DNA from 2 places in the Pseudomonas sp. HP_01 genome. Region 2 is predicted to be linked to the other one. Evidence: predicted binding sites of a transcription regulator. Region 2 holds the regulator's gene; the other holds the start of a gene.
The links. The regulator FliA, encoded in region 2, starts transcription of late flagellar genes. The targets are predictions, from matches to a motif close to CTAAAGTTTNNNNNNNNNNNGCCGNTAA.

Region 1 (16,024 bases), on a different contig from region 2:
GGTCACGGGTCAGGGTCACACGATCGCCCGCCAGGGCCAGGAAATGCTCACTGGGTTCGTAGCCTTTCGGGCAGGCGACACGCAGCTGAAAGTCGAACTGAATCGCTGCTTCTATATAGCTGTTGCACATGTTGTTGCCATCGCCGATCCACGCCACGGTCTTGCCCTGAATGGAGCCGCGGTGTTCGAGGAAGGTTTGCATGTCGGCCAGCAACTGGCAGGGATGAAGGTCATCTGACAGGCCGTTGATCACCGGTACGCGGGAGTGGGCGGCGAACTCGGTAAGGTTGCTGTGGGCGAAGGTCCGGATCATCACGGCATCGACCATCCGCGACATGACCCGCGCGCCATCGGCGATCGGCTCGCCACGGCCCAGCTGGGTGTCCCGAGGGGAGAGGAAAATGGCCTGGCCGCCCAGCTGGATCATGCCGGCTTCGAACGAGACGCGGGTCCGGGTCGAGGACTTCTCGAAGATCATCGCCAGGATGCGGCCCTTCAATGGCTCGAAAAGCACGCCTCGATTTCGCAGGTCCTTCAGCTCAACGCCGCGACGAATCACCCCGACCAGCTCAGCGGGGGTGTAGTCCATCATCGAGAGAAAGTGCCTTGCGCTCATCATTAACTACCTTGTCTGCAACAGACCGCAGATCCTCAAAGCCGGGTTTTTTCGGAAAAACGGGCGAGACCTGCGGCGAAAGCCGCACGGGGCGACGAATAGGGAAGGCGCGAGGGTATAAGAAAATGTCGCCTGATGCCAAGGCCCGCCGTGACGGAAAATCGTCGTCGGACGTTCGGTCGCCTGAAAACGGCGTTCGCAGGACGCTTTTCATGTAACGAAGTGCTACAGTCATGTTTCTGCGCAGGCCATTCGCCATCGCATTAGTCCTGATTGGACAGTCCGCTTGTAACGCTGTTTGGCGTCGCCGCGATGACTGCCCGATCCGCAACAGTCGCAAACCACTGTGCAGCCTTATGCGACATGCTTCACGCCGCGGAAACCCGGACGTTTCCTAAACCATCGGCGTGGGTTATAAAGGCGGCTTATGTCCTCCAAAAGAGGTGGGGAATGGATTCAAAAGAGCAACAACTGACGGAACTGCTCGGGCTGACGGCTCGAACCCTTACGCACCTCACGGCGTCGATGACGTCGATGTCGTTCGAACTGATGCGCAGCGAAGACGAAGTGACCCGTTCTGCGGGACGCCGGATGATCGATCGCATGGCAACCATCAGCGCAGGACTCGACGAGCACTGGCGGCTGATCGGCGAACTCACCGGCATTCAGGTGTCTCAGGAACAGATCGAAACGGTTCATGAGGTGCAGATGCAGCGCAAGGTGGTCACGCCTATCGGTGGCACCGCTTCCTGAGTCGCGTGTCCTTCATCGGGTGAGCTATCGGCTCGCCTGATGCCGCCCGATTCACGGCACTGACATTTCTGGCGCATCGCCCGGACAGGTCCCATAGTTTTGTATCCGCGATCGCTTGATCGCCCTATAAAAACTCGAGACTGGCGATGACCAAGACTCTCCACCACCGTGCCTGTCACCTGTGCGAGGCGATTTGCGGCCTCACCCTCGAAACCACCCTGCAGGACGACGCCAGCACCCTGATCACCTCGATCAAGGGCGATGCGCAGGACACCTTCAGTCGCGGGCATATCTGCCCCAAAGCCGTCGCGCTGCAAGACATCCAGAATGATCCCGATCGCCTCCGCCAGCCGATGCAGCGCATTGGCAATGACTGGCAGCCGATCGAGTGGCAGGCCGCGTTTGATCTGATCGCCGAGCGCCTGGCCGACATTCAGGCACGTCACGGGCAGAACGCGGTGGCGGTGTACCAGGGCAACCCCAGCGTGCACAACTATGGGCTGATGACCCACAGCAACTATTTTCTCGGGCTGCTGAAAACCCGTAACCGCTACTCCGCGACTTCCGTGGACCAGTTGCCTCATCACCTGACCAGTCATTTGATGTACGGCCACGGTCTGCTGCTGCCCATCGCCGACATTGACCACACCGATTTCATGCTCATCCTCGGCGGTAATCCGCTGGCGTCCAACGGCAGCATCATGACCGTGCCTGACGTTGAGAAGCGTCTGAAAGCGATTCAGGCCCGTGGCGGCAAAGTCGTTGTGGTCGATCCGCGCCGCAGCGAAACCGCCGCCATAGCCGATAAGCACCTGTTCATCCGGCCGGGCGGCGACGCGGCGTTTCTGTTTGGCCTGCTGCACACCCTGTTTGCCGAAGGCCTGACCCGTGAGAGCCACCTTGCGGTTGATGGTCTTGAGGAAGTCCGCGCCGCCGTCAGCGAGATGAACGCCGACGCCATGAGCCCTCGATGCGGCGTGCCCGCCGAGCAGATCAGGCAGCTCGCTAGGGATTTCGCCGCTGCCAAAAGCGGTGTGTGTTACGGGCGCATGGGCATTTCCACCCAGGCGTTCGGCACCCTGTGCCACTGGCTGGTGCAACTGATCAATCTGGTCACCGGTAATCTTGACCGTGAAGGCGGTGCTCTGTGCACCGAGCCCGCGCTGGATCTGGTGGCGTCGACGTCAGGAGGCAGCTTCAATCGCTGGCAGAGTCGCGTCTCCCAACTGCCGGAGTACGGCGGCGAGCTGCCGGTTTCTGCGCTGGCCGAGGAAATGCTGACCCCGGGAGAAGGGCAGATCAAGGCGCTGATCACCGTTGCGGGTAATCCGGTGTTGTCGACGCCCAACGGACGTCAGCTCGATACTGCGCTCGAAGGCCTGGAATTCATGGTCAGCGTCGATTTGTACATCAACGAAACCACGCGGCACGCGGACCTCATCCTGCCGTCGACGTCGGCGCTGGAAAATGACCACTACGACACCACGTTCAACATGTTTGCCGTGCGCAACGTCACCCGGTTCAACCGCGCGATCCTCGCCAAGCCAGAGGGCGCATTGCACGACTGGGAAATCTTTGTCGGCCTCGCCCAGGCCTTCGCGCTGAAAACCGGCCGCGAGCTGAAACCGACGATGCCGCCGGCGCAGATGGTCGATCGCGGTTTGCGCGCCGGGCTGTACGGTGATGCTTCGCCGTTTAAGCTGTCCCTGGAGACACTGGCGCAGTATCCCCACGGTCTGGACCTCGGCCCGCTCAAGCCCAATCTCGCCAACCGTCTTAAAACCTTCAACCAGCGGGTGCAGGCCGCGCCGCCGGTGATCCTTGCCGACCTGGGCCGCTTCGCTGGGGAGCCTGCGCCCCAGGCCGGGGGCCTGATGCTTATTGGTCGGCGCCATGTGCGCAGCAATAATTCATGGATGCACAATTTCCATCGGCTGGTGAAAGGCAAGCCGCGGCATCAGTTGCTGATGCACCCCGACGACTTGATCAGCCGGGGCTTGATGGACGGTCAGCGAGTCAGGGTCAGCTCTCGGGTCGGCGTGATCGAGGTCGAAGTGATGAGCAGCGCGGACATGATGCCCGGGGTTGTCAGCCTGCCCCACGGTTGGGGTCACGGTCGTCCGGGCGTGAAAATGGAAACCGCGGCGGCCCAGCCAGGTGAGAGCGCCAATGACCTGACTGACGAGCGGGCACTGGACGGGATTTCCGGGAACGCCGTGCTCAACGGGGTGCCGGTGACCGTGGCAGCGGCATGACGGCCATCATTTCCCGAGGAGCCGCCATGGCCAAGACCAAGCGTTATGCTCGGGAATCGTTTAGAATGCGCCACCGTGTCGACACATACAGTCGTAAAGTTTAGCCGAGGTGCTCCATGGATATTATCGAAACGATCAAAGACCAGATTGCCAGCAACACCGTTCTGCTTTACATGAAAGGCGCTCCGAATGCCCCGCAGTGTGGCTTTTCGGCCAAGGCTTCTCAGGCACTGATGGCGTGTGGCGAAAAGTTCGCGTACGTCGATATCCTGCAGAACCCGGAAATCCGCGCCAACCTGCCGAAGTACGCCAACTGGCCAACGTTCCCGCAGCTGTGGGTCGGTGGTGAGCTGGTCGGCGGTAGCGACATCATCACTGAAATGCAGGCTGACGGTTCGCTGCAGGAACTGGTGAAAGCCGCTGTTGCGAAAAACGCCACTGCCTGATTTCGGCAGTCGTAAAAAAGCCCCGCTCTCTGCCGAGAAGCGGGGCTTTTTATTGAGCGGTGTCAGAGACGACTATCAGTCCTCTTCGCCCATCTGAGACTGCAGATAGTTCTCGATGCCGACCTTGTCGATCAGCCCCAGCTGTGTTTCCAGCCAGTCGATGTGCTCTTCTTCCGATTCCAGAATGTCTTCCAGCATCTCGCGGCTGCCGAAATCGCCGACGGTTTCGCAGTGCGCGATGGCGGCTTTCAAATCGGCGTGGCCCTTGCGCTCGATGCGCAGGTCACACTCAAGCATTTCCTTGGTGTGCTCGCCGATCAGGATCTTGCCCAGGTCCTGCAGGTTCGGGAGGCCTTCCAGAAACAGGATGCGCTTGATCAGTTTGTCAGCGTGTTTCATCTCGTCGATGGATTCGTGGTACTCGTGTTTGCCCAGCTTGTTCAGGCCCCAGTCTTCATACATGCGCGCATGCAGGAAGTACTGGTTGATCGCGACCAGCTCGTTACCGAGGATCTTGTTGAGATGCTGGATGACTGTGATGTCGCCTTTCATGATCGGGGTCCTGTCGAAGATATAGGTAATGCAGGCGGGAAGTCTGAGCCCAGCCTATAACTCTGTCAAACCTAAGTTATTGAATAATAAGTGAAAATAAATAGGAATAAGAATGTTTGTGTTCCGCATCTTGTTGCTAAGCGATTGAATTAAAGGCATAAAAAAACCGGACAGGGCCCGGTTTTGTTTGAAAGCGGTCTTTCAGGCAGCTGAAAATTCTGCGGGATAGGCGAGGGCGGCGTGGCTGGTTTGCAGCTCGGTCAGGGTTTCACGCACCACTTCCTTGGCGAGGCAGGCACATTTCCCACACTTGCTGGCGACACCGAGGGTCTCGCGGACGTCACGATAGCTGCAGCATCCTTCCATGATTGCTTCACGGATTTGTCCGTCGGTAACACCTTGGCAGAGGCAGACATACATATAAGAAACCGTCGCTGAGTGATTGGCTCAATGCGAGGGATACTAATGTTAATGAGAATGCTTGTCAAAACTACTCAGGCTTCTTCGCGTGGCTACCGATGAGTGGTCGGCTGCGGCGATAGGCATGATCGCTTGTGAGGGTTGTGTGTATATCCATTATCGGCGGTGGTGCTGATTACGGTTCCGCCCTTACGGCGGGTCACTTTTTCCAAGAGCCGAAAAAGTAACCAAAAAGGCCCTGCTCCTGGTTGGGTTCCTCCTTCGTCGGAATACCTTCACTCCGGTCTCGCTCCGTGGGCCCGCCGCCATCCGCCATCCATGGCGGGGGGCGGCTCTCGCGGCATCCATGCCGCTCGGCCCACTGCGCGAGACCTGCGTTCAGCCTGCACCCAAGTCGCGTTCTGCGGTGACTGAACCTTTTGCGTATGAGGATCAAAAACAGATCAAAAGCGGATCAAGAGCTTCCCGGCTGAAGCCGGTCCCACGGGTTGTACGCGACCTGCTTTTTAGTGGGACCGGCTTTAGCCGGGAAGGGGCCAGTCGGGACGCAGAGTGTTGGAGGGGACTGATTTATTTACACGCTTCTCCGTAAATTAATCTGTCCCCGGCTAGCGATAAAAAAACCGGCCACATGGGCCGGTTCTTGTATCGCGCAGCCGCATCGACTCAGTTATCGAAGTCGTGCCAGCCGCCCATTTCTTTCCAGCGGTTGACGATGCCGCAGAACAGCTCGGCAGTCTTTTCGGTGTCGTAACGGGCCGAATGGGCCTCGCGGCCGTCGAAATCGATGTCCGCCGACTGGCAGGCTTTTGCCAGAACAGTCTGACCGTAAGCCAGGCCCGCCAGCGTCGCGGTGTCGAAGCTGGAGAACGGATGGAACGGGTTACGCTTCATGTCGAGCCGCGCAACCGCTGCGTTGAGAAAGCCCAAGTCAAAGCTGGCGTTGTGGCCGACCAGAATTGCCCGCTTGCAGCCGTTGGCTTTCAGCGCCTTGCGGATGCCGCGGAAGATGTCCGTCAGCGCGGTTTCTTCGCTCACGGCCATGCGCAGCGGGTGGTCCAGCTTGATGCCGGTGAACTCCAGCGCCGCCGCTTCAACATTGGCGCCTTCGAAGGGTTCGACACGGAAGAAATACGTGTGGTCAGGAAAGACAAAGCCCTTCTCGTCCATGCCAATCGTCGTGGCTGCGATTTCCAGCAACGCATCAGTGGCGCAGTTGAACCCGCCTGTTTCTACGTCAACCACAACGGGCAGGTAACCGCGAAAACGGGCAGCCATCGGGTGCCGGGACCCTGTACCGCCACCGGAGCCTTCTTGCTCGTCTTCGTAATGTTCTTCACTCACGCGTGTTCCTCCAGCAGGCGCCAGCGCAGTTTTTCACCGGCGCGCAGCGGGATAACAGAAAGCTCGCCAAACGGCAGGCTGGCGGGGGCCGTCCATTCGTCACGAACCAGGGTAATGGTGTCGGTGTTGGTCGGCAGGCCATAGAACGCCGGGCCGTGGATACTGGCGAAACCTTCCAGCTTGTCGAGCGCATTGCGTGACTCGAATGCCTCGGCGTACAGCTCGATGGCGGCGAATGCGGTGTAGCAGCCGGCACAACCGCATGCCGCTTCTTTGGCGTGCTGCGCGTGGGGCGCGGAGTCCGTTCCGAGGAAGAACTTGCTGCTGCCGCTGGTGGCGGCATCGAGCAGGGCGACCTGGTGGGTGTTGCGCTTGAGAATCGGCAAGCAGTAGAAGTGGGGACGGATGCCACCCACCAGCATGTGGTTGCGGTTATACAACAAGTGGTGCGCAGTGATGGTCGCACCGACATTGGCCGAGGCTTCATTCACGAACTGCACGGCGTCGGCGGTGGTGATGTGTTCGAACACCACTTTCAACGTCGGAAAACGCTCGACGACACGACGCATGTGTTCATCGATGAAAATCTTTTCGCGGTCGAACACGTCGATGTCGCCGCGGGTCACTTCGCCGTGAATCAACAGCGGCAGGCCCACTTCAGCCATCGCCTCGAGCACCGGAAAGATCTTGTCGACGCTGGTCACGCCCGAATCGGAATTGGTAGTCGCGCCTGCCGGGTACAACTTGGCGGCATACACGAAGCCACTTGCCTTCGCGGCGCGAATCTCTTCGGGCTGCGTCAGGTCGGTGAGATAAAGCACCATCAGCGGCTCGAAGCGGCTGCCGTGCGGACGTGCAGCGAGGATGCGCTGACGATAGGCGTCCGCTTGCTCCGCGTTGCGTACCGGAGGCACGAGGTTCGGCATGATGATCGCGCGGCCAAAAGTGCGCGCTACGTCGGCGACGGTGTGGGGCAAAACAGCGCCATCTCGAAGATGGATATGCCAGTCGTCGGGGCGCAGGAGGGTCAGGCGTTCGGACATTGGGGATTCCAGGCGGGTCAAACTCGCTGGGAATGCTACCGGAAAAGACTCCTCCAGGCACTCGCTATCAAGTTTTGCGGGAAGTTACCGATAGCCACGTGTAAGTCATTAATCTTGTTACGCGTGAATTTAGTGGAGCCTCCCGTGCGCCAGCGATATCTAGCCCTGCTCAGCGTGTTTGCCAGCCTGCCGGCCGTGGCGCTCACCTTCCAGACCCGTCTGGAGAATATTGAGTGGAAGGTGGAAGGCGACCAGTTCGAGTGCAGACTGACTCAACCGATCGCCGATTTCGGCGCCGGCGAGTTCGTGCGGCGCGCGGGTGAGCAGCCGACGTTTCGCTTGAAAGCAAATGGCTACAGTCTGGCGTCCGGTTCGGCCATGTTGATTGCCGCTGCGGCGCCTTGGCAGCCGGGTCGCAGTGATCTCAATCTTGGCGCGGTGAAAGTCGGCAGCGGCGAGATTCCCTTCAATACCAATCAGGCCCAGGCGACGCGTCTGATCGCCGGTTTGATGGAAGGGCGCAGCCCGACCATTCGTCACACCTTGCGCGATGGCGGCGGTGCGATGGAAGTGCGGCTGTTACCGGTGAAATTCAGCAAGGCCTACGGTGACTTCCAGGTCTGTACCGCGAAGCTGTTGCCGATGAATTTCGAGCAAGTCCGACAGTCCGAGATCGGCTTCCCGGGTGGCGGCATCGAGCTGGACGCTACGGCCAAGCGCAAGCTGGACACCGTGCTGGCTTATATGAAGGCTGATCCGACGGTCAATCACGTCGAACTCGACGGCCACTCCGACAACAGCGGCAACCGGTTGACCAACCGCGATCTGTCGCGGCGTCGTGCGCTGTCGGTGATGGACTACCTCAAAGCCCAGGGCATCCCGGAAGAGCAGATCACCCTGCGTTTCCACGGCGAGCAATATCCGCTGGCGCCGAACACCAACAATGCCAATCGCGCGCGCAACCGTCGGGTGAATATCCACCTGGAGCGTGTGGCGCAGCAGACCCCAGCCGTGCCGCCATCCGCTGCACCTGCACCTGCACCTGCACCTGCACCGGCTCCGTTGCCAGGGCCTGCGGCATCGCCAACCCCTGGCGCTGCGCCTGCCACAGCGGCAAGTACGACGCCCGCCAAGGCCTCTTGATGATGGGCAGCCAAGTCGTCTGACTGAAAGAATCTGTCGCTTTGTCGTCAGAAGCTGTCGCGACACTGTAAATTCCCGCGCGTGAACGGTAAACTCGTCGGTTTTCCGTACAACGCGTTGGAGTGATGGCATGGCGGACGTAAACAAGGTAGTTCTCGCGTATTCCGGTGGCCTGGATACTTCGGTAATCCTCAAGTGGCTGCAAGACACGTACAACTGCGAGGTGGTGACCTTCACCGCTGACCTGGGTCAGGGCGAAGAAGTCGAGCCAGCACGCGCCAAGGCGCAAGCCATGGGCGTCAAAGAAATCTACATCGACGACCTGCGCGAAGAGTTCGTGCGTGATTTCGTGTTCCCGATGTTCCGCGCCAACACTGTCTACGAAGGCGAGTACCTGCTGGGTACTTCCATCGCGCGTCCCCTGATCGCCAAACGCCTCATCGAAATCGCCAACGAAACCGGCGCTGACGCCATTTCCCACGGCGCTACCGGCAAAGGCAACGACCAGGTTCGTTTCGAACTCGGCGCCTATGCGCTCAAGCCTGGCGTGAAAGTTATTGCGCCTTGGCGTGAGTGGGACCTGCTGTCCCGCGAGAAGCTCATGGACTACGCCGAGAAGCACGCGATTCCGATTGAGCGCCACGGCAAGAAAAAATCCCCGTATTCGATGGATGCCAACCTGCTGCACATCTCCTATGAAGGCGGCGTGCTGGAAGACACCTGGACCGAGCACGAAGAAGACATGTGGCGGTGGACAGTGTCGCCGGAAAACGCGCCCGACAAGGCGCAGTATCTGGAGCTGACCTACCGCAATGGCGACATCGTTGCACTGGACGGCGTCGAGATGACCCCGGCCACCGTTCTTGCCACCCTGAACCGCATCGGCGGCGAACACGGGATCGGCCGTCTGGACATCGTCGAAAACCGCTACGTCGGCATGAAGTCCCGTGGCTGCTACGAGACCCCGGGCGGCACCATCATGCTGCGTGGTCACCGTGCGATCGAATCGATCACCCTGGACCGCGAAGTCGCGCACCTTAAAGATGAGCTGATGCCCAAGTACGCCAGCCTGATCTACACCGGTTACTGGTGGAGCCCTGAGCGTCTTATGCTGCAACAGATGATCGATGCTTCGCAGGCACACGTGAACGGTGTGGTGCGCCTGAAGCTTTATAAGGGCAACGTAATCGTGACCGGTCGCAAGTCCGACGAGTCGCTGTTCGATGCCAACATCGCGACGTTCGAAGAAGACGGCGGCGCCTACAATCAGGCAGATGCTGCCGGCTTCATCAAGCTCAACGCGTTGCGCATGCGCATTGCCGCGAACAAGGGCCGCAAGTTGTTCTGATCGCTGTCGTGATTGATGTGCAGCCCTGTCAGGGGCTGCACTCACTGCCTGTTCTCGTTGTGCCCCTGGCGGTTCATCAGAAACTTTTCCCGCTCCCTCGGTCGTCGGTTAATGCCCCCGTTTACGGGCGGTAAAAGACGCGCCTGGGCTTCGTTTCATCTCCTGCATCATGTTGGCAAATCTGTGTCTTTATCAGCGATGTTCTCAGCCGTATCCCCCTGCGAAGTTGTTCGAAACTCAAAGCGATAGGCTTTGCCAATGTCCCAGATATCGCGGATTCCCACGCCCAATAGTTGAGCGATTTCGGGAACCGTATAGCCCAATGCCGAGTAATGCATGGCATGCCCGGCGGTGGCGTCGTCCACGGTTGCCGGCTCTCTTTGCCGGGACGTGCGTGACCGCCGAACAGGCTGGCAGTAGCGGATCTTCAGACCGTTCTCGCTGGCCAGGCGCTTGATGTCCTTCTGGTTCATGCGCAGCGAGTATTGCAACGCGGCGACACCCGCTCCCTTGGCAACAAGCCCCTTGAGAAGGTCGACCTTGGTGGACAGCTCCGCCTCCGGATCGGCGTCCCGGGTTTGCCGCGACGCTTCGGTCTCCCGTGATTCTCCCTCTGCAATGACATTGATGACGCCGCCTTCTGAAACGTAGCGCTCCACCGCTTCCGCCAGCTTAAGAGGGTCGCTGCTCGCGCCAATGGAGTATTTTATTTTCTTGGTCATGGTAGGTTCCTTTGAACATATCAACTAAACAGCCTGCACTGCCGGGACGTTCACGCTTAAGCGTGTTTAAACACTGAATGGCTTATTCATGCCGAAGAGTGGCCTGCGCACGGACTGCTGGCACAAGAAACACCAGCCTTTATAGGCGCAATAATCTTTTATCGTGAGAGATGCCACTAACTAACAGTGGGCTGAACCATTCGCTCATCAAAAAGTAACGAGTGGTAATAGGTTTGGCAAGTAAAAAGCCAAAAAATATGCAGTTTGTTTTTTAATCTCTTTGGGTGATGTTTTGGGCGGTAATAATAGTCCGTTAGTTATGTAGTATTTTTCTGGAATGACTTGATGGTGCTGGATGTTATGGGCTGAATAGTATTACGTGAAAGGCGGGGCAGCCCTCCGTTTTAATAGGGTGATCTGACGCAGGCTTTATTAAATGGGGCAGCACCCGGTGGAGGAGGTTACGTGGCGAAACTTTTTATCCCATTCCTGGCCCGGTATCTGGGTAAGAACAGTTGAAAGTTAGTTCGGGCTGTTCAGAAATTTCTTAACCCGCTGTAGGTCCTTTCGAGTATTTAATATGTAATGAAACTCGTCGGGCGCACACCTGTGTTTTAAGCAAATGTGTGCGGCCGTGCACGTCTCCCATGGTCCGCAATATTTTATGATTTTTGTTCACTGGCAGCCTGGCCAGATGGGCATATGCTGAAGTCATGACGGTCGTGGTGAGCAGGTTGTCACCCGCTACCCTGGGCAGTGCTTCAAAGAGGAAGCCTTTTTTGATGGGCGTTACGCAAAGCCATGGATGTCCCCACATTCAAACCGGTGGGCGGAGCAAAGGGGCGCCGACGGACCTTATGACAAAGCGAGCTATTAAACCGCGTTCATATCGTCAGAAATGCTCAGCGTATTCAGGATTCACAAATGACCACTTGCGATCTCGGAAATTATGCGGTCACGTACTGAGACAGGACTGCACATCATAAAAAACAGAGCGGATAGGGCAGGTTTTGTAGGATTTTTCTGTTGGTTGAGTGAGAAAGGTCTTTGCCTGCTGGTCTGCAGGGAGGAGCGCCATGCAAAGCACTAAACGACTAAGCTATTGTGCGGACTCTGAAAATTCGAACAGCGAAAAATGGACTGCTCATGAATAAAGTGTTGATCGTGGATGATCACCCAGTCATTAGGCTCGCCGTACGCATGTTGATGGAACGCCACGGCTACGAAGTCATTGCCGAGACGGATAACGGCGTGGATGCGTTACAACTGGCGCGCGAGCACTTGCCGGATATTGTCATTCTGGACATCGGTATCCCCAAGCTCGATGGCCTGGAGGTCATCGCTCGATTGTCGGCAATGACGCTGGCCTTCAAAGTGCTGATCCTCACCTCCCAGGCGCCGGGGCATTTCTCAATGCGTTGTATGCAGGCAGGCGCGGCGGGTTATGTCTGTAAGCAGCAGGATTTGACCGAATTGCTCAGCGCCATCAAGGCGGTGTTGTCCGGCTACAGTTATTTCCCCAATCAGGCACTGCACACGGTGCGCTCCAGTCTTGGCAATGCCAGTGAGGCGGAGATGGTGGATCGTCTGTCCGGGAGGGAAATGATGGTGTTGCAGCAGTTGGCCCGTGGCAAGACCAACAAGGAAATCGCCGACGGCATGTTTCTGAGCAACAAGACCGTCAGCACGTACAAAACGCGTCTTTTGCTCAAGCTCAATGCGCATTCGCTGGTCGACCTCATCGAGCTCGCGCAGCGTAATGGACTGGTTTGATGGCCGAGAGGCAACGGTGCTTCAGGCGGCGTTTTCCGCTCATGCGTTTTCTGCCAAGGCCTCTCTGCAGGGAGAGGCCTTGAGGCAGAGCATTTCAAGCAGTGTTCAGAAATCGAAATCGTAGTCTGCAAGCTGCCTTTGCAGGCGACGCTCTTCCAGCAGGTTATCGATGGTGCGGCGCTTGCTGAGGTTGGTCTTGGCGGTCTCTACCGGGACGGGCAGGGCTTCTTCCGGCTCTTCGGTGACGAAGTCGTCATCCACTTCGAGGGTGTCTTTTTCATCGCTCATGATTCAGCCTCAGGCGTGAACAGTCGTTGGCGCTCCTTATAGCGACAAACCCCGCGCGGGTAAAAAAGATTTTTTTAATCGATTGAAGCCCGGCGAAGCTATCGTTCAATCGTCAGAGGTCTTCACCTTGTACTCGCACAGGTCCTCGATCCGGCAGCTGCCACACCGGGGCTTGCGCGCGATACACACGTAACGGCCGTGAAGGATCAGCCAGTGGTGTGCATCCATGAGGTAGTCCCTGGGCACGAACTTCATCAGTTTGTTTTCAACTTCCACCACATTCTTCCCGGGCGCGATTCCGGTGCGGTTACTCACCCGGAAGATGTGCGTGTCGACCGCCATCGCCAACTGGCGAAATGCGGTGTTCAGGACCACGTTCGCGGTTTTGCGGCCCACGCCGGGAAGGGCTTCAAGGGCCTCTCGGGTTTGCGGCACATCCCCTCCGTGCAGTTCAATCAGCAGGCGGCACGTCTCGATCACGTTCCGCGCCTTGCTGTTGTACAGGCCGATGGTCCTGATATAGGCAGACAAACCCTCGACGCCCAACGCGTAAATCGCCTCAGGCGTATTGGCCACAGGGTACAGACGCGCCGTGGCCTTGTTGACGCTGACATCGGTCGCTTGCGCCGAGAGAATCACAGCGATCAGGAGCTCGAACGGCGTGGTATAGGCCAGTTCCGTTTTAGGATCGGGATTGTCTTCGTGCAAACGACGAAAGATTTCAAGACGTTTGGCGGCGTTCATGGGGTAGACGTTTCCTGAGAAGACGGTGCCAGGGGCGCCGAGTCCTGCAATTGGGCGAGCGCGTGCTCTGCTTCGTCGAGGCCGCGTTGCAACTGCACAAGTTGTGCGGCTTGTTCGGCAATCGGCGGGTGACCAAAGGCTTTCAGCGACTTCAGCAGTTGAGCTCTGCTCATGGCGACCTGGGCGCGTGCCTGTTTCAACGCAGCGTCGCCGCCCGTCGAAGGTGCCGAGCGAATGCGGGCCAGTGCGGCTTGCGCCGGATCCGGCTGGATAGCGGCAGGGGTGGCAGCCCGTAGCTGGCGAGCCTGGCGCTCAGCCTGCCGTCGCTGTTCATCGCGCTGCAGGCGGGCCGAGCGCGCGTCAAAGCGTTGCCGTGCGCGAATGCGTTTGACGGCTCTCGCTGATCGCTGTGCATCATCCATCGCAGAATCGCCAATGAAAGGAATCGAGGCCACTGGCAGCGGCAGCATGTCGATGCAGTCGACCGGGCAGGGGGCAACGCACAGGTCACAGCCGGTGCATTCCTGAACGATGACGGTGTGCATCAGCTTGGCGGCGCCGACGATCGCGTCCACCGGGCAGGCCTGGATGCATTTGGTGCAACCGATGCACTCGGCCTCGCGAATAAACGCAACTTGCGCCGGCGCGCTGCCTCGTTCGATGTCCAGTTGCAGGACCGGCACATTCAGCAGTCGAGCCAGTGCCGCGATGGTCTCGACGCCACCGGGTGGACACTTGTTGATGGCTTCGCCGCTGGCAATGCCTTCGGCATAGGGCTGGCAGCCTGGGTGGCCGCATTTCCCACACTGGGTTTGCGGCAGCAGGGCGTCGATGCGCTGAATCAGGCTCATGCTTGGACCAGATCGACGGCCCGAGCGGGCCGCCGATAACGTGCAGAATGTTGCGTTTGGGGTCGGGTTACTTGATGCGCTGGCCGGGCTTGGCGCCGCTGTCAGGGCTCAGCAGGTAAATCTCTTCACCGCCAGGGCCCGCTGCCATCACCATGCCTTCGGAAATACCGAAGCGCATTTTCCGCGGCTTCAGGTTGGCGATCATCATGGTCAACCGACCCTCCAGCTCCGCCGGTTTCGGGTAGGCGCTCTTGATGCCGGAGAAGACATTGCGCTTCTCGTCGCCGATATCCAGCGTCAGGCGCAACAGCTTGTCGGCGCCTTCGACGTGCTCGGCTTTTTCGATCAGCGCGACACGCAGGTCGATCGCCGCGAAGGCGTCGAAGTCGATCTCCGGCGAGAGCGGGTCTTTCGTCAGCTCGCCGTTGCCTTGAGTTGCCGCGCCAGTGTCGGTGGCGCTGGCGGCCAGGTCTTCTTTCGATGCGTCGGTCATGGCTTCCACTTTTACAGGGTCGATGCGGGTCATCAGCGGTTGGAACGGGTTGAGCTGATGATTGCTCAGCAGCGTCTGGTGGTCATCCCAGGTCAGTGGCGCGACATTGAGGAACTGCTCGGCGTCCGCAGCCAGATTCGGCAGCACAGGCTTGAGGAAGATCACCAGTTGACGGAACAGGTTGATGCCCAGCGCGCAGATCGCCTGAACCTCATCCTGTTTACCTTCCTGCTTGGCCAGCGACCAAGGCGCCTTGTCGGCGATCCAGGCATTGGCGCGGTCGGCCAGCGCCATGATTTCGCGCATCGCCCGGGCAAAGTCACGTGCCTCGTAGGCGTCGGCAATGCTTGGCGCTGCTGCGTGGAAGGCGTCGGTCAGTTCGGGCTCGGCATTGCCGGCCACCAGCAAACCTGCGTTGCCCTTCTGGATGAAGCCCGCGCAACGGCTGGCGATGTTGACCACCTTGCCGATCAGGTCAGAGTTGACCTTCTGCACGAAGTCTTCAAGGTTCAGGTCGAGATCGTCGACGCCACGGCCCAGCTTGGCCGCGTAGTAATAGCGCAGGTATTCAGGCGACAGGTGCTCAAGGTAGGTGCGTGCCTTGATGAAGGTGCCGCGGGACTTCGACATCTTCTGGCCATTGACGGTCAGGTAGCCGTGAACGTTGATGGCGGTAGGCTTGCGGAACCCTGAGCCTTCAAGCATCGCTGGCCAGAACAGCGCATGGAAGTTGACGATGTCCTTGCCGATGAAGTGGTAAAGCTCAGTGGTCGAATCCTTGCGCCAGAACGCATCGAAGTCCAGTTCCGGGCGGCGCGCGCACAGATTCTTGAAGCTCGCCATGTAGCCGATGGGAGCATCCAGCCACACGTAGAAATATTTGCCCGGCTCGTCGGGGATCTCGAAGCCGAAATACGGCGCATCGCGGGAGATGTCCCACTGCTGCAGGCCGGAATCGAGCCATTCGGCGATTTTGTTAGCCACGGCGTCCTGCAACGTGCCGCTTCGCGTCCAGCTCTTGAGCATGGCGTCGAACGCCGGCAGGTCGAAGAAGAAATGCTTCGAATCCCGGAGTACCGGGGTTGCACCGGAAATCGCGGACTTTGGGTCTTTCAGGTCAGTCGGGGCGTAGGTCGCACCGCACTTCTCGCAGTTGTCGCCGTACTGGTCTTCAGTGCCGCATTTCGGGCAGGTGCCTTTGATGAAGCGGTCGGCCAGGAACATTTTCTTTTC
Region 2 (16,024 bases):
CTTTTCCAAGTAACTCGCCGAAGGCGAAATGTCTGCCGTTAGGCAGATGCCTTTGATCTTGACTCATCCGCACCCGACGGAAATCGCGGATCTGAATACTGGCACTCTGATATTTTCACCCAATCCCAAATGTTGGACCCCTTCTTGCAATAACCCCGATACAACGCTTCGGCGTCAAAAGATTGATTTAACGCGCAGGTGCCCATCGGTGGAACGCTCTCAGATAATCTCCCACGCCAGAACCGGATTGATCGGCCTGGGCCGTGGACAACTTGGCGTACCGCTACTGCTCCTCGTCATGCTCGCCATGATGATGCTACCCATGCCGCCGTTCCTGCTGGACGTCTTCTTCACCTTCAACATCGCCCTGTCCATCGTCGTCCTGCTCGTCTGTATCTACGCCCTGCGGCCCCTCGACTTCTCCGTATTCCCGACCATCCTCCTCGTCGCCACCCTGCTGCGACTGGCCCTCAACGTCGCCTCCACCCGCGTCGTCATGCTCCACGGCCAGGACGGCCACGCCGCCGCCGGTAAAGTCATCCAGGCATTCGGTGAAGTCGTCATCGGCGGCAACTACGTCGTCGGTATCGTCGTCTTCGCCATCCTCATGATCATCAACTTCGTCGTCGTCACCAAAGGTGCCGGGCGCATCTCCGAAGTGAGCGCGCGCTTCACCCTCGACGCCATGCCCGGCAAACAGATGGCCATCGACGCCGACCTCAACGCCGGCCTCATCGACCAGCCCGAAGCCAAGCGTCGTCGCCTTGAAGTCGCCCAGGAAGCCGAGTTCTACGGCTCCATGGACGGTGCCAGCAAATTCGTCCGCGGTGACGCCATCGCCGGCCTGCTGATCCTCTTCATCAACCTCATCGGCGGCATGCTGGTGGGCATCCTGCAACACGGCATGACCTTCGGCGACGCCGGCAAGGTCTACGCGCTGCTGACCATCGGTGACGGTTTGGTGGCGCAATTGCCATCACTGCTGCTGTCCACCGCGGCCGCGATCATGGTGACCCGTGCGTCCGGTTCGGAAGAAATGGGCAAACTGGTCGGCCGCCAGATGTTCGCCTCCCACAAAGCGCTCGCGGTGTCGGCCGGGATCATGATCGTCATGGGCCTGGTCCCGGGCATGCCGCACTTCTCCTTCATCAGCCTGGGTCTGGTCGCCGCCGGCGGCGCCTACCTGCTGTGGAAGAAAGAGAACCAGGTCAAGCTCGCTGCGGTGCAAGAGGTCAAGCGTCAGCAAGAGCTGCTGCCATCGCCGACCCGCGCGCAGGAATCCAAGGAGCTGGGCTGGGACGACGTCACCCCGATCGACATGATCGGCCTGGAAGTCGGCTACCGCCTGATTCCGCTGGTGGACCGCAACCAGGGTGGTCAATTGCTGGCGCGGATCAAAGGCGTGCGCAAGAAGCTCTCCCAGGAGCTGGGCTTTCTCATGCCGACCGTGCACATCCGCGACAACCTCGACCTGGCGCCCAGCGCCTATCGCCTGACGCTGATGGGCGTGACCCTGGCCGAAGCCGAGATCTACCCGGACCGCGAACTGGCCATCAATCCCGGCCAGGTATTTGGCAGCCTCAACGGCATCACTGCCAAAGACCCGGCGTTTGGTCTGGAGGCCGTCTGGATCGAAATCAGCCAGCGCGCCCAGGCGCAGTCCCTCGGTTACACCGTGGTGGACGCCAGTACCGTGGTGGCAACCCACTTGAACCAGATCCTCTACAAGCACTCTCACGAATTGATCGGCCACGAGGAAGTCCAGCAATTGATGGCTCTTCTGGCCAAGGGATCGCCGAAACTGGCGGAAGAACTGGTCCCTGGCGTGCTGTCGCTGTCGGCCCTGCTGAAGGTGCTGCAGGCGCTGCTCGCCGAGCAGGTCCCGGTTCGTGACATCCGCTCCATCGCCGAAGCCATAGCCAACAACGCTGCACGTAGTCAAGATACCGCCGCGCTGGTGGCTGCCGTACGGGTCGGATTGTCCCGCGCAATCGTCCAAAGCATTGTCGGCATTGAGCCGGAGCTGCCTGTGATCACCCTTGAGCCAAGGTTGGAACAGATCTTGCTAAATAGTCTGCAGAAGGCAGGTCAGGGTCAGGAAGAAGGCGTTCTACTCGAACCGAGCATGGCTGAGAAACTTCAGCGCTCGTTGATCGAAGCGGCGCAGCGTCAGGAGATGCAGGGGCAGCCGGTTATTTTGTTGGTCGCAGGTCCGGTTCGCGCCATGTTGTCCCGCTTTGGACGGTTGGCTGTACCGAATATGCATGTTTTGGCTTACCAGGAAATTCCTGACAATAAGCAAGTCACCATCGTAGCGACTGTCGGGCCTAACGGCTGAGGTAGTGAGTCATGCAAGTTAAGCGTTTTTTCGCCGCCGATATGCGACAAGCCATGAAACTGGTTCGCGATGAGCTGGGCGCTGAAGCCGCCATCATCGGGAACCGGCGGATCGCCGGCGGCGTGGAACTGACCGCGGCCCTGGATTACAAGTTGTCTGCGCTGGCCCCACGTGTGCCGAACATCGAACTCGAAGAAGAGCTGCGCAAGACTCAATCGCGCATCGTCACCGCTCAGGCTGAACTGACCCACCGCAGCGAGCTGGACACTGTTGCCAATCGCCAGTTGTTCGTCGGTCTGGCGATGGATGACAGCAAGCAGATCGAACCGACCCTGGAAGAACCGTTCCGCCCGTCGATCCACGCCGCTGTGGCCGCCGAGCGTGCCGAGCGCAACGCCGAGCCTGCCGTAGGCGACCGTGCTTACGAAGCGATGCGCTCCGAATTGAACGGCCTGCGCGAACTGCTGGAAGTCCAGCTGGGCTCGCTGGCCTGGAACCAGCTGCAAGGCAGCCGTCCGCAGCAGGCCAATCTGTGGCGCCGTCTGCAACGCGTCGGCCTCTCCGGCCCGCTGTCCCGCGATCTGCTGGCGATGGTCCCGGAATCCGGTGATCAGGCCCATACCTGGCGCATGTTGTTGGCCCATCTGGCCCGCATGATTGCCACTCCGGACGTCGAGCCGCTGGAAGAGGGTGGTGTGATTGCCATGGTCGGCCCTGCCGGCATGGGTAAAACCACCACGCTGGCTAAACTGGCGGCCCGATATGTGTTGAAATACGGCGCGCAAAATATCGCGCTGGTGAGCATGGACAGTTTCCGCATTGGCGCTCAGGAACAGCTTAAAACCCTGGGCCGGATCCTCAATGTACCGGTCACCCACGTCGACCCGGGCCAGTCCCTGGCACAGGCACTGGAGCCGCTGTTGCGCAAGCGCGTGGTGTTGATCGACACCGCCGGCCTGCAAGCCAGCGATCCGGCACTGCGTCTGCAACTGGAAACCCTCGCCGGCCGTGGCATCAAGGCGCGCAACTACCTGGTGTTGGCAACAACCAGCCAGAAGCAGGTGCTGTCAGCGGCTTATCACAGTTACAAACGTTGCGGCCTGGCCGGGTGCATCCTGACCAAGCTCGACGAAACGGCCAGCCTGGGCGAAGTGCTCAGCCTGGCCGTGACACACGAACTGCCTGTGGCCTATCTGACGGATGGCCCACGGATACCGGACGATCTGCATTTGCCGCGTCGGCACCAATTGGTGAGCCGGGCTGTCAGCGTGCAGATGCAGGAGGAGCCTAGCGAGGAAGCGATGGCGGATATGTTTGCGGATCTTTATCACAGCACCGGCAAGCGCGCGGGCTAGGTAGAGAAAATGACAGTGGAATTTTCCTGCATCGATGGTCTGCCAGGCATTGTTCAGGCACTGAACGTGCAGCCCGACATGTGGCTTAGGTCTAAGCAAGACAAGGTAAACAACTAACATGGGCAGCATGCATCCCGTACAGGTTATCGCGGTAACCGGTGGCAAAGGTGGCGTAGGCAAGACCAACGTTTCAGTGAATCTTTCACTGGCGCTGGCCGAGCTGGGACGTCGCGTCATGCTGCTGGACGCCGATCTGGGTCTGGCCAACGTCGACGTATTGTTGGGCCTGACCCCCAAGCGCACCCTGGCTGACGTCATGGAGGGGCGGTGCGAGCTCCGCGATGTCCTGCTGCAGGGGCCGGGCGGCGTACGCATTGTGCCGGCGGCATCGGGCACCCAGAGCATGGTCCACCTGACCCCGGCGCAGCATGCCGGATTGATTCAGGCCTTCAGTGACATCGGCGACAACCTCGATGTGCTGGTCATCGATACTGCCGCCGGTATTGGCGAATCGGTGGTGAGCTTCGTCCGCGCCGCCCAGGAAGTGCTGCTGGTGGTGTGCGACGAGCCCACGTCGATCACCGACGCCTACGCCCTGATCAAACTGCTCAACCGCGATTACGGCATGAACCGCTTCCGCGTCCTGGCCAACATGGCCCAGAGCCCGCAGGAAGGGCGCAACCTCTTCGCCAAGCTGACGAAAGTCACCGACCGTTTTCTCGACGTGGCCCTGCAGTATGTAGGCGCGGTGCCGTACGACGAGTGCGTACGCAAGGCCGTGCAGAAGCAGCGCGCCGTGTACGAAGCGTTTCCGCGTTCCAAATGTGCCCTGGCGTTCAAGGCCATTGCGCAGAAAGTCGACACTTGGCCGCTGCCGGCGAACCCGCGCGGTCACCTGGAATTTTTCGTAGAGCGCCTCGTGCATCACACCAGCGCAGGGCCCGTCTCATGACAGCAAGTGGCTATCGCATGTACAGCAAATCGTCCAAAGACTCCCAGTATGAGCTGATCGAGCGTTATGCCCCGCTGGTCAAACGAATCGCCTACCACTTGCTGGCGCGTCTGCCAGCAAGTGTTCAGGTCGAGGACTTGATCCAGGCGGGCATGATTGGTTTGCTCGAAGTGTCGACCAAATACGACTCCACCAAAGGGGCCAGCTTCGAGACGTACGCGGGTATTCGTATCCGTGGCGCGATGCTTGACGAAGTGCGCAAGGGGGACTGGGCACCGCGCTCGGTCCACCGCAACACGCGCATGGTCAGCGACGCAATTCGTGCAATTGAAGCAAAAACCGGTCGTGACGCTAAAGATCACGAGGTTGCTGCCGAACTTGAAATGAGTCTCGACGATTATTACGGGATTTTGAACGATACCCTGGGCAGCCGCCTGTTCAGTTTCGACGACCTGTTGCAGGACGGCGAACATGAAGGGCTGCACGAGGACGGCGCGAGCCAGTCCCTCGAACCGTCGCGGGATCTGGAAGACGAGCGCTTCCAGGCTGCGCTGGCCGAGGCCATCGCCAATTTGCCCGAACGTGAACGTCTGGTGTTGTCGCTGTACTACGACGAAGAGCTGAACCTCAAGGAAATCGGTGAGGTCCTGGGGGTCAGCGAATCGCGGGTCAGTCAGTTGCACAGCCAATGCGCAGCGCGGTTGCGCGGTCGTCTTGGCGAGTGGCGCGCACGTTCGTGAATCAGGCGCAGGCCGTGAGGCCTGCGTGTTTTGCTTGTAAGACCGGCTGTGCAAGACGTGAGCGGGAAGCAGAAGAGACATGGCAGGAGTCGGTCGAACCGGGTCGTAGATGATCCGGTTTCGCTGCGCTCGTCCCGGTCGATCAAACCCCCTCTTCATGTTCGGCACAGCCGGTATTGATTGGACGCGCGTTCAGGTGCTGCACGCGTTAAAGACTGCTTGGAGGTCGAATTGGACAAGAACATGAAAATCCTCATCGTTGATGACTTCTCAACGATGCGGCGGATCATTAAAAACCTGTTGCGTGACCTTGGGTTCACCAACACGGCCGAAGCAGATGACGGTCTCACCGCATTGCCGATGCTGCAAAGCGGCGCCTTTGACTTCCTCGTCACTGACTGGAACATGCCCGGCATGTCCGGCATCGACCTGTTGCGTCAGGTGCGTGCCGACGAGCGTCTGCGCAGCCTGCCGGTGCTGATGGTTACTGCCGAAGCCAAGCGTGAGCAGATCATCGAAGCCGCTCAGGCCGGTGTGAACGGCTACGTGGTGAAGCCGTTCACCGCGCAAGTGCTCAAAGAAAAAATCGAAAAGATATTTGAGCGCGTCAATAGCTGATGTCCGCTGCGAGGGCGCTATGGATTCCAAAGATTCGACAATGGGTGACTTTGAGTCAACCCTGAAGAAACACGCACAAGAGCTGGTCGCGAGCCTTGAAAAAGGCAAGTTCGGCGACGCTGTGCAACTGATCCATGAGCTTAACCAGACCCGCGACCGAGGCCTGTATCAGGAAGTCGGCAAACTGACGCGCGAGTTGCACAGCGCGATCGTCAACTTCCAGATCGACCCGAACATGCCGCAGGCCGAGGAGGTCTCCCAGATCACCGACGCCACCGAGCGGCTGTCGTACGTGGTCAGGCTGACCGAAAACGCGGCCAACCGGACCATGGACCTGGTGGAGCAAAGCACGCCGTTGATGCACGGGCTCAGTGATGACGCCAAGGCGTTGAGCGCCGATTGGGGACGCTTCATGCGCCGCGAAATCAGCGCCGAAGAGTTTCGTGATCTGGCCCGCCGCGTCGATGTGTTCCTGACCCGCAGCGAGAAGGAGACGACCGAAGTCTCCGCGCACCTGAACGACATTCTGCTGGCGCAGGATTACCAGGACCTCACCGGTCAGGTGATCAAGCGCGTGACCACGCTGGTCACCGAAGTCGAGCGCAATCTGCTCAAGCTGGTGCTCATGGCGAGCCAGGTGGACCGCTTCGCGGGCATCGAGCACGACCAGGAAGTGTTCCGTCAGCAAAAAGAAGAAGAAAAACTTCACTCCAAGGGTGAAGGTCCGCAGATTCATGCCGATAAACGTGAAGACGTTGTATCCGGACAGGATGATGTTGACGATCTGCTATCCAGCCTCGGATTCTGATTCGGTCATTCTGATTTCAGACTTCAGGTTTTCTGTGAAAGTGGCTGCTGGACCCGCGCGCCAATGCTTCGGCGAAGGCAATGCGCGCAGGCCGTCAGTGCAGCCTCTGGATCGGTTTGACGGTTAATTTTAGGAGCACCCCCCAATGAGCTTCGGCGCCGATGAAGAAATCCTTCAGGATTTTCTGGTAGAGGCCGGCGAGATTCTCGAGCTGTTGTCAGAGCAGTTGGTCGAGCTGGAAAGCCGGCCGGACGATGCGGACCTGCTCAATGCAATTTTTCGCGGTTTTCACACTGTAAAAGGGGGCGCCGGCTTCCTCCAGCTCAACGAGCTGGTTGAATGCTGTCACATCGCCGAGAACGTGTTCGACATCCTGCGCAAGGGTGAACGCCGCGTTGACTCGGAGCTCATGGACGTGGTGCTCGAAGCACTCGACACCGTCAACAGCATGTTCGGTCAAGTGCGTGAGCGCTCCAGCGTTACCCCTGCAACACCTGAACTGCTGGCCGCGCTGGCTCGCCTCGCTGAGCCTGCCTCGGCAGATGAAGTCGCTCCGGCACCGGTGGTCGAAGAGCCGGTTGCTGAAGCGCCGTCCGAAGACATTACTGATCACGAATTCGAACAGCTTCTGGATTCGCTGAACGCTGTCAAGGCGCAAGCGGCAGGCGCTCCTGCGCCGGCTGCGTCTGCACCTGTCGCAACGGCACCGGTCGCAGCAGCACCGGCGGCGGCTTCCGCTGCAGCGGGCGGCACTGCGGCCAGTGATGAAATCACCGATGCCGAATTCGAATCACTCCTCGATCAGCTGCATGGCAAAGGCCAGTTCGCCGTCGATGCCGTGCAACCGCCGGCGGCTGTGACGCCGTCCGCCGCGCCGACCAGTGATGAAATCACTGACGACGAATTCGAGTCGCTGCTGGATCAGTTGCACGGTAAAGGCTCGTTCTCGGCAGATGCCGTTGGCGTTGCTGCGCCCGCTGCGCCTGCCGCTGCTGCTCCTGCCGCGCCGGTTACGCCCGCTGCCCCGTCGAAAGCCGCTGCCGCGGATGAAATCACCGATAACGAATTCGAAGACCTGCTGGATCAGTTGCACGGCAAAGGCAAGTTTGAACCTGCCGTCGCTGCTGCTGCTTCTGCTGCTGCACCGGCCAAGGTGCCAGAACCCGCCGCCAAAGCCGAACCGGCCAAAACGACGCCTGCTGCGGCGGTTCCGGCCAAAGCCGCTCCTGCCGCTGCCGCTGCACCGGCGCGTGCTGCTGCTCCCGCGCCTGGCGAAAAACCGCAGTCTGAAGCGGAAACCACCGTGCGCGTTGACACCGCGCGGCTGGACGAGATCATGAACATGGTCGGCGAACTGGTGCTGGTGCGTAACCGCCTCGTGCGTCTGGGCGCCAACAGCGCCGACGAAGCCATGTCCAAGGCCGTGTCCAACCTGGACGTGGTCACCGCTGACCTGCAGACCGCGGTCATGAAGACCCGCATGCAGCCGATCAAGAAAGTGTTCGGTCGCTTCCCGCGACTGGTTCGCGATCTGGCACGTCAGCTGAAGAAAGAAATCAGCCTTGAACTGGTGGGTGAAGAAACCGACCTGGACAAGAACCTCGTCGAGGCCCTGGCCGACCCGCTGGTCCACTTGGTGCGCAACGCGGTCGATCACGGTATCGAGTCGCCGGAAGAGCGGGAAGCGTCGGGCAAGCCCCGCAACGGTCGTGTGATTCTGGCGGCCGAACAGGAAGGCGATCACATCCTGCTGTCGATTTCCGATGACGGCAAAGGCATGGACCCTGCGGTTCTGCGTGCGATCGCGGTCAAGCGTGGTGTGATGGACAAGGATGCAGCGGATCGCCTCAGCGACACCGACTGCTACAACCTGATCTTCGCGCCGGGCTTCTCGACCAAGACCGAGATTTCCGATGTGTCCGGGCGTGGCGTGGGCATGGACGTGGTGAAAACCAAGATCGCCCAGCTCAACGGTTCGATCAGCATCGATTCCACCAAAGGCCTGGGTTCGAAGATCATCATCAAGGTGCCGCTGACCCTGGCGATCATGCCGACGCTGATGGTCATGCTCGGCAACCAGGCCTTCGCGTTCCCGCTGGTCAACGTCAACGAGATCTTCCACCTGGACCTGTCGACCACCAACGTCGTCGACGGTCAGGAAGTGGTCATCGTCCGCGACAAGGCGCTGCCACTGTTCTACCTCAAGCGCTGGCTGGTCAGCTCGGCGGCTCACGAGGAGCAGCACGAAGGTCACGTGGTGATCCTGTCGGTTGGCACGCAACGCATCGGCTTTGTGGTCGATCAGTTGGTCGGCCAGGAAGAAGTGGTCATCAAACCGCTGGGCAAAATGCTGCAAGGCACGCCGGGCATGTCGGGCGCCACCATCACCGGTGACGGTCGCATCGCACTGATCCTCGATGTTCCGAGCATGCTCAAGCGCTACGCGGCACGACGGATCGGCTAAGCAGGATCAGCTTCGGTAGGCGGCTGTCGATGTTTTTCTGTGGGACCGGCTTTAGCCGGGAAGAGGCCGGCGAAAACACTGTGAATTTTTCGGTGTGACACCCGACGCCTTCCCGGCTAAAGCCGGTCCCACTAACAGCATGCGGAGGGCGCCTTGCGATGTTGTTTCAGTGGGACCGGCTTCAGCCGGGAAGAGGCCGGTATGGACACCATAGATTTCGCGGTGTGGCATCCGACGCTTTCCTGAGTAGGACCGGCTTTAGCCGGGAAAGGGCCGGTCTAGACACCGTGGATTTTCTCGGTGTGACATCCGACGGGTTCCCGGCTAAAGCCGGTCCTATAGGTATAAGTCCTACAGGTCCCGCGGGTCCTGTTTTAAGCGCGAAAACCGGTCCCACTGGCCTGCCCCTTATCGCCAATGTGACCCAAGCTACGTGATTCAGGGCGCGCCGACCCGCAGGGTGGCGCGCGCTCTTTGGAGTGTTTATGGCAGTCAAGGTTCTCGTCGTGGACGATTCGGGTTTTTTCCGACGTCGTGTCTCGGAAATTCTCTCTTCAGATCCGACGATCCAGGTGGTCGGTACCGCCACCAATGGCAAGGAAGCCATTGAACAAGCCCTGGCCCTCAAGCCTGACGTGATCACCATGGACTACGAAATGCCGATGATGGATGGCATTACCGCAGTCCGTCACATCATGCAGCGCTGCCCGACTCCGGTATTGATGTTCTCCTCCCTGACCCACGAAGGCGCCCGAGTCACCCTCGATGCGCTGGACGCCGGTGCGGTGGATTTCCTGCCGAAAAATTTCGAAGACATCTCGCGTAACCCCGAGAAGGTCAAACAGATGCTGTGCGAGAAAGTACACAGCATCTCCCGCAGCAACCGTCGTTTCGGCGGTTACGCCAGCACGTCTGCTGCAACGTCGGCACCGGCACCGTCTGCCGCACCGACTGCACCGCGCAGCACGTCTGCCGCTCCGAGCGTGTCACGTTCGGCGCCAGCCCCTGCGCCTGCCCGCGCCACCGCGTCGGCGTCCCATCAGCACGCGCCAACGTCATCGGGTGTGCCCAAGCGCAAGGCCTACAAACTGGTCGCGATCGGCACGTCTACCGGTGGCCCGGTGGCCTTGCAGCGGGTGCTGACCCAACTCCCGGCCAACTTCCCGGCGCCCATCGTGCTGATCCAGCACATGCCGGCCGCGTTCACCAAAGCCTTCGCCGAGCGCCTCGACAAGCTTTGCCGAATTACCGTCAAGGAAGCCGAAGACGGCGACATGCTGCGTCCCGGTCTGGCGCTGCTGGCGCCTGGCGGCAAGCAGATGATGGTCGACGGTCGCGGCGCGGTGAAAATCCTGCCGGGCGACGAGCGTTTGAACTACAAGCCATGCGTCGACATCACGTTCGGCTCGGCGGCAAAGTCCTACAGCGACAAAGTCCTCGCCGTCGTCCTCACCGGGATGGGCGCTGACGGCCGTGAAGGCGCGCGTCTGCTCAAACAGAGCGGCAGCCAGATCTGGGCGCAGGACGAAGCCAGCTGCGTGATCTACGGCATGCCCATGGCGATCGTTAAAGCCGAACTGGCCGACGCCGTCTACAGCCTCGACGACATCGGGCGCCACCTGGTTGAGGCCTGCAGCTGATGGATGTCTTGACGCTTATAGGGATCATTCTGGCGTTCGTCGCGATCATCGGTGGCAACTTCCTTGAAGGCGGCCATCTGGGCGCATTGCTCAACGGCCCGGCGGCGCTGATCGTGCTGGGCGGTACATTGGCGGCCTGCCTGCTGCAGACGCCGATGAGCGCGTTCAAGCGGGCGATGCAGATCTTCATCTGGATTCTGTTTCCGCCACGCATTGATCTGGCGGGCGGTATTGATCGCGTCGTGTCCTGGAGCCTCACCGCGCGCAAAGAGGGCCTGCTTGGCCTCGAAGCCGTGGCTGACTCCGAGCCCGATGCCTATTCGCGCAAAGGCCTGCAACTGCTGGTCGACGGCGCCGAGCCTGCGGCCATTCGCGGCATTCTGGAGGTGGATTTCATCACCCAGGAGAGCCGCGACATTCAGGCGGCAAAAGTCTACGAAAGCATGGGCGGCTATGCGCCGACGGTCGGCATCATCGGCGCGGTCATGGGCCTGATCCACGTGATGGGTAACCTCGCCGACCCCAATCAGCTGGGCAGCGGCATTGCCGTGGCGTTCGTAGCGACCATTTATGGCGTGGCCTCTGCCAACATGATTCTTCTGCCGGTGGCGAACAAGCTCAAGGCCGTGGCGATCCGCCAGTCGCGCTACCGGGAAATGCTCCTCGAAGGCTTGCTGTCGATTGCCGAAGGCGAGAACCCGCGGTCGATCGAGCTGAAGCTGCAAGGCTTCATGGAGTGATGGACTGATGGCCCGCCGACGTCGCCAGGAAGAGCACGAAAATCACGAACGCTGGCTGGTGTCCTACGCGGACTTCATCACCTTGCTGTTCGCTTTTTTCGTGGTCATGTATTCCATCTCGTCGCTGAACGAAGGCAAATACAAGGTGCTCTCCGAGGCGCTGGTCGGGGTCTTCAACGAGCCTGAGCGCAGCGTCAAGCCGATCCCCATTGGCGAGCAGAAACCGCAGACCGTTCGACCTGCCGACCCGCTGGTTCAGGACAGCGAGCAGACCGACGCCGCGCTGGGGCAGGCCGCCGACGACCCGCTGAAATCGATTGCCGATGACGTCAACGCTGCGTTCGGCGACCTCATCGCTTCCAAGCAGATGACCGTGCGCGGCAATGAGCTGTGGATCGAGATCGAGCTCAATTCCAGCCTGCTGTTCGGCAGCGGTGACGCGATGCCAAGCAATCAGGCGTTCGACCTGATCGACAAGGTCGCGAAGATCATCAAGCCGTTCGACAACCCGGTACACGTCGAAGGCTTCACTGATAACCAGCCGATCAACACCGGGCAGTTCCCGACCAACTGGGAGCTGTCGTCGGCGCGTTCATCGAGCATCGTGCGCATGCTGGCCATGGACGGGATCAACCCGGCGCGGCTGGCTTCGGTGGGTTACGGCGAATTCCAGCCGCTGACCTCCAACGCCACCGCCGATGGCCGCGCGCGCAACCGTCGCGTGGTGCTGGTGATCTCGCGCAACCTGGACGTGCGCCGCAGCCTCACGGGCTCGGGCGCCACGGCCAACGCAAAACCGGATGCTGCGCTGCGCCGTGCTGGCACACAAACTGCACCGGTCCCGTCCAAGCCGCCGCAAGGCGTCAAATCTTCGTCATCTGCCCCTTAAACCCGGTCGTCGCTTTGGTCGGGGGGAAAACGAGTACATGAGAGTCTGGGCAGTAGCCAATCAGAAAGGCGGGGTCGGCAAGACCACCACCTCTATCGCTTTAGCCGGCTTGCTGGCAGAGGCGGGCAAGCGTGTGGTCGTGGTGGATCTCGATCCCCATGGCTCGATGACCAGCTATTTCGGGCAAGACCCCGATACGCTGGAACACAGCAGCTTCGACCTGTTCCTCAACAAGGGCGTGGTGCCCGAAGGCTTGCCGGGCCAACTGCTGCTGCCGACCAGCGATAAACGCATTTCCCTGCTGCCGTCGAGCACCGCACTGGCCACCCTTGAGCGCCAGTCGCCAGGGCAGAGCGGCCTGGGGCTGGTGATTGCCAAGAGTCTGGCGCAGCTGTGGCAGGACTTCGATTACGCGATCATCGACAGCCCGCCGTTGCTTGGCGTGTTGATGGTCAACGCCCTGGCGGCGAGCCAGCAACTGGCGATCCCGGTGCAGACTGAATTCCTTGCGGTGAAGGGCCTGGAGCGCATGGTCAATACGCTGGCGATGATCAACCGTTCGCGCAAGGTGCCGCTGCCGTACACCATCGTCCCGACACTGTTCGACCGCCGCACCCAGGCATCGATGAGCACCCTCAAGCTGCTCCGCGACAGTTACCCGGAGCACGTCTGGAATGCGTTCATTCCGGTTGACACGCGATTGCGCGATGCCAGCCGCGCCGGCGTGACGCCTTCGCAGTTCGACAACAAGAGCCGTGGCGTGCTGGCCTACCGTGCGTTGCTCAAACACATGCTCACCGAACAGCTTGTCGGGCAGGTGGCCTGAGTGGCCGCTGATCATTATTTGTCGAGCGGCGCGCCTGCACGCTCAAGTCCATCGGCTATGCAGCCGATATCTGTATCAGGCGGTAATCGCATCACTACTTTTCGGGCTCCCGTATGAACCGCCCTCTGGACATTGCTTCACGACCACAACTGGCGCTGCAGAACTACCTGGACGCGTTGCTGTTTGACGCGACCGAGGAGTTGCAGGTCGTCGAGTCCGTCGATGAATTTCAAGCGGCCGTGCTCGAAGAGCAGGCCCATGACGCACGCATGCGTTGCGCAGTAGCGGCGGCTGTCGCTGCTGCGTTGCCTGCTGCTGTGCCCGCGCCGCAACCCGCTCCCATGAGCCGGCCTGCGCCTGTCTCGCTCGCCTGGTCGCCCCAGCCTGAGCCGGCTGCGGCGCGGGTGATGGAACGCCCGGTGATGCCACCGGTGATTCTGCCGCCGGTGCTTGTCCCTGAGCCGGAACCGCTTGTTGAGGCTCGGGTGGTGGAAGAGCCACCAGTGGCCCTGGTCGAGCCGGTGGTTGATGTGCATCTGTCTGCCCAGCGCACACCGACGCCTCCGCCCACCAGCGACGGGCGTCCGGCCTGGGCTGCCGAGCCGTTTGAATGCCTGCTGTTCGACGTCGCGGGTCTGACCCTGGCGGTGCCGCTGGTGTGCCTCGGCTCGATTTACCCGCTGGCGGGCCATGATTTAACGCCGCTGTTCGGTCAACCGGACTGGTTTCTCGGGATCCTGCCCAGCCAGGCGGGCAACCTGAAGGTGCTGGACACCGCGCGCTGGATCATGCCGGACCGGTACCGCGACGATTTTCGTCAGGGCCTGCAATACGTGATCTCGGTTCAGGGCTACGAATGGGGGCTGGCGGTGCATCAGGTCAGCCGCTCGTTACGCTTGGACCCCAATGAAATCAAATGGCGCACCCATCGTGGTCAGCGGCCCTGGCTTGCCGGGACGGTGATCGAGCACATGTGTGCGCTGCTGGACGTTTCCGAGCTGGCCGAGCTGATCGCCAGTGGTGCGGTCAAGCAGATGCACAAGCTCAACTAGCATCAGTCATAAAGAACATCACATAAACACAGGCCGGCGTACGAATCGTCGACCGCACGGCACAACACGCAAGGGGTTAGGGGTATGAAGAAGTCGTCAGCACAGGGTTCCGAAGATCCGATTCTGCAATGGGTCACCTTCCGCCTGGACAACGAGTCGTACGGCATCAACGTGATGCAGGTTCAGGAAGTGCTGCGCTACACCGAGATCGCTCCGGTCCCGGGCGCGCCAAGCTACGTACTGGGGATCATCAACCTGCGCGGTAACGTCGTCACCGTCATCGACACCCGTCAGCGCTTTGGTCTGCCGCCGGTTGAAGTCAGCGACAACACGCGTATCGTGATCATCGAGGCCGACAAGCAAGTGGTCGGGATCCTGGTCGATAGCGTGGCTGAAGTGGTTTACCTGCGTCAGTCGGAAGTCGAAACCGCGCCGAACGTGGGCAACGACGAGTCCGCCAAATTCATCCAGGGCGTGTGCAACAAGAACGGGGAACTGCTGATCCTCGTGGAGCTGGACAAGATGATGTCCGAGGAAGAGTGGTCCGAGCTGGAGAACATCTGATTGATTCTTGATGTGGCGGTCATTTTTCTGGCGGTGTTGTGGGTCGCGAGCGTCGCGATGTTCATGGCCCACACCAAGCGCTTGCGCATCCAGGCCACGCAGCAGCTGGAGGCGGATTCGCTGCGTGATCAGCGCATCCGCGAGCTGGCCCGGCGCCTGGAAAATTACCAGGGCGGTACGGTGAGAATGGGCGAGGAACTGCACGAGTTGCGTTCCATGGTCGCACTGCTGCCGGACAAGATCACTGCCCTTGAGCAGCGCGATCCCTCGACCCTGTCCTTCGCCCAGGCCGCGCGCCTGGTCGGCATGGGCGCCAGCATCGACGAACTCACCCAATCCTGCGGCCTGACCCAGGCCGAAGCGCAGCTGATGACCAAGATGCATGGCGGTAATCGGTAGAAAGCGTGCTCCTGCACTGGTTCGCGCTGTGTCAGTGGGACCGGCTTTAGCCGGGAAGGGGCCAGTGCTTGCGACACAAGCATTCATGATGCGCCGCTGATCCGTGCAGGAGCGACCGGGGTAGCGCTCCACCTTGCCCGCGAAGAGGCCAGTACAGCCGACGCATATCGATCGTCCGTTCCGCCGCCTTCGCGGGCAAGCGCGCTCCTACATTTTGGAATGCCGCATCTGGTGTGTGGCATTAGCCCTGCGTCTTGATACCCGACGCCTTCCCGGCTGAAGCCGGTCTTACCCAGTTACGCGGTGTGTCAGTGGGACCGGCTTTAGCCGGGAAGGGGCCAGTGCTTGCGACACAAGCATTCATGATGCGCCGCTGATCCGTGCAGGAGCGACCAGGGTAGCGCTCCAGCTTGCCCGCGAAGAGGCCAGTACAGCCGACGCATATCGATCGTCCGTTCCGCCGCCTTCGCGGGCAAGCGCGCTCCTGCATTTTGGAATGCCGCATCTGGTGTGTGGCATTAGCCCTGCGTCTTGATACCCGACGCCTTCCCGGCTGAAGCCGGTCCTACTCAGTTACGCGGTGTGTCAGTGGGACCGGCTTTAGCCGGGAAGAGGTCAGTGCGCGCGACACAAGCATTC

Region 1: the regulator FliA is predicted to act here: its motif matches at 7,496-7,523, upstream of ACYAR8_RS12635 (flagellar protein MotY).

The regions. Positions count from the first base shown of each region.
Region 1 is NZ_JBTOPV010000019.1:46,433-62,456, forward strand. Features, by position in the region: gene argF (ornithine carbamoyltransferase) at 1-616, opposite strand, end outside; gene ACYAR8_RS12600 (hypothetical protein) at 1,067-1,369, shown strand; gene ACYAR8_RS12605 (molybdopterin oxidoreductase family protein) at 1,516-3,624, shown strand; gene grxD (Grx4 family monothiol glutaredoxin) at 3,741-4,070, shown strand; gene bfr (bacterioferritin) at 4,146-4,622, opposite strand; gene ACYAR8_RS12620 (bacterioferritin-associated ferredoxin) at 4,824-5,042, opposite strand; gene rnt (ribonuclease T) at 5,709-6,386, opposite strand; gene pyrC (dihydroorotase) at 6,383-7,429, opposite strand; gene ACYAR8_RS12635 (flagellar protein MotY) at 7,574-8,572, shown strand; gene ACYAR8_RS12640 (argininosuccinate synthase) at 8,703-9,920, shown strand; gene ACYAR8_RS12645 (hypothetical protein) at 10,088-10,642, opposite strand; gene ACYAR8_RS12650 (response regulator transcription factor) at 11,789-12,415, shown strand; gene ACYAR8_RS12655 (PA3496 family putative envelope integrity protein) at 12,521-12,703, opposite strand; gene nth (endonuclease III) at 12,809-13,447, opposite strand; partial or broken gene rsxB (electron transport complex subunit RsxB) at 13,471-14,298, opposite strand; gene metG (methionine--tRNA ligase) at 14,366-16,024, opposite strand, start outside.
Region 2 is NZ_JBTOPV010000022.1:44,070-60,093, forward strand. Features, by position in the region: gene flhA (flagellar biosynthesis protein FlhA) at 209-2,338, shown strand; gene flhF (flagellar biosynthesis protein FlhF) at 2,350-3,693, shown strand; gene fleN (flagellar synthesis regulator FleN) at 3,812-4,645, shown strand; gene fliA (RNA polymerase sigma factor FliA) at 4,642-5,385, shown strand; gene ACYAR8_RS13560 (chemotaxis response regulator CheY) at 5,629-6,003, shown strand; gene ACYAR8_RS13565 (protein phosphatase CheZ) at 6,023-6,811, shown strand; gene ACYAR8_RS13570 (chemotaxis protein CheA) at 6,957-9,275, shown strand; gene ACYAR8_RS13575 (protein-glutamate methylesterase/protein-glutamine glutaminase) at 9,761-10,915, shown strand; gene ACYAR8_RS13580 (flagellar motor protein) at 10,915-11,655, shown strand; gene motD (flagellar motor protein MotD) at 11,663-12,544, shown strand; gene ACYAR8_RS13590 (ParA family protein) at 12,582-13,370, shown strand; gene ACYAR8_RS13595 (CheW domain-containing protein) at 13,484-14,422, shown strand; gene ACYAR8_RS13600 (chemotaxis protein CheW) at 14,507-14,986, shown strand; gene ACYAR8_RS13605 (DUF2802 domain-containing protein) at 14,987-15,385, shown strand.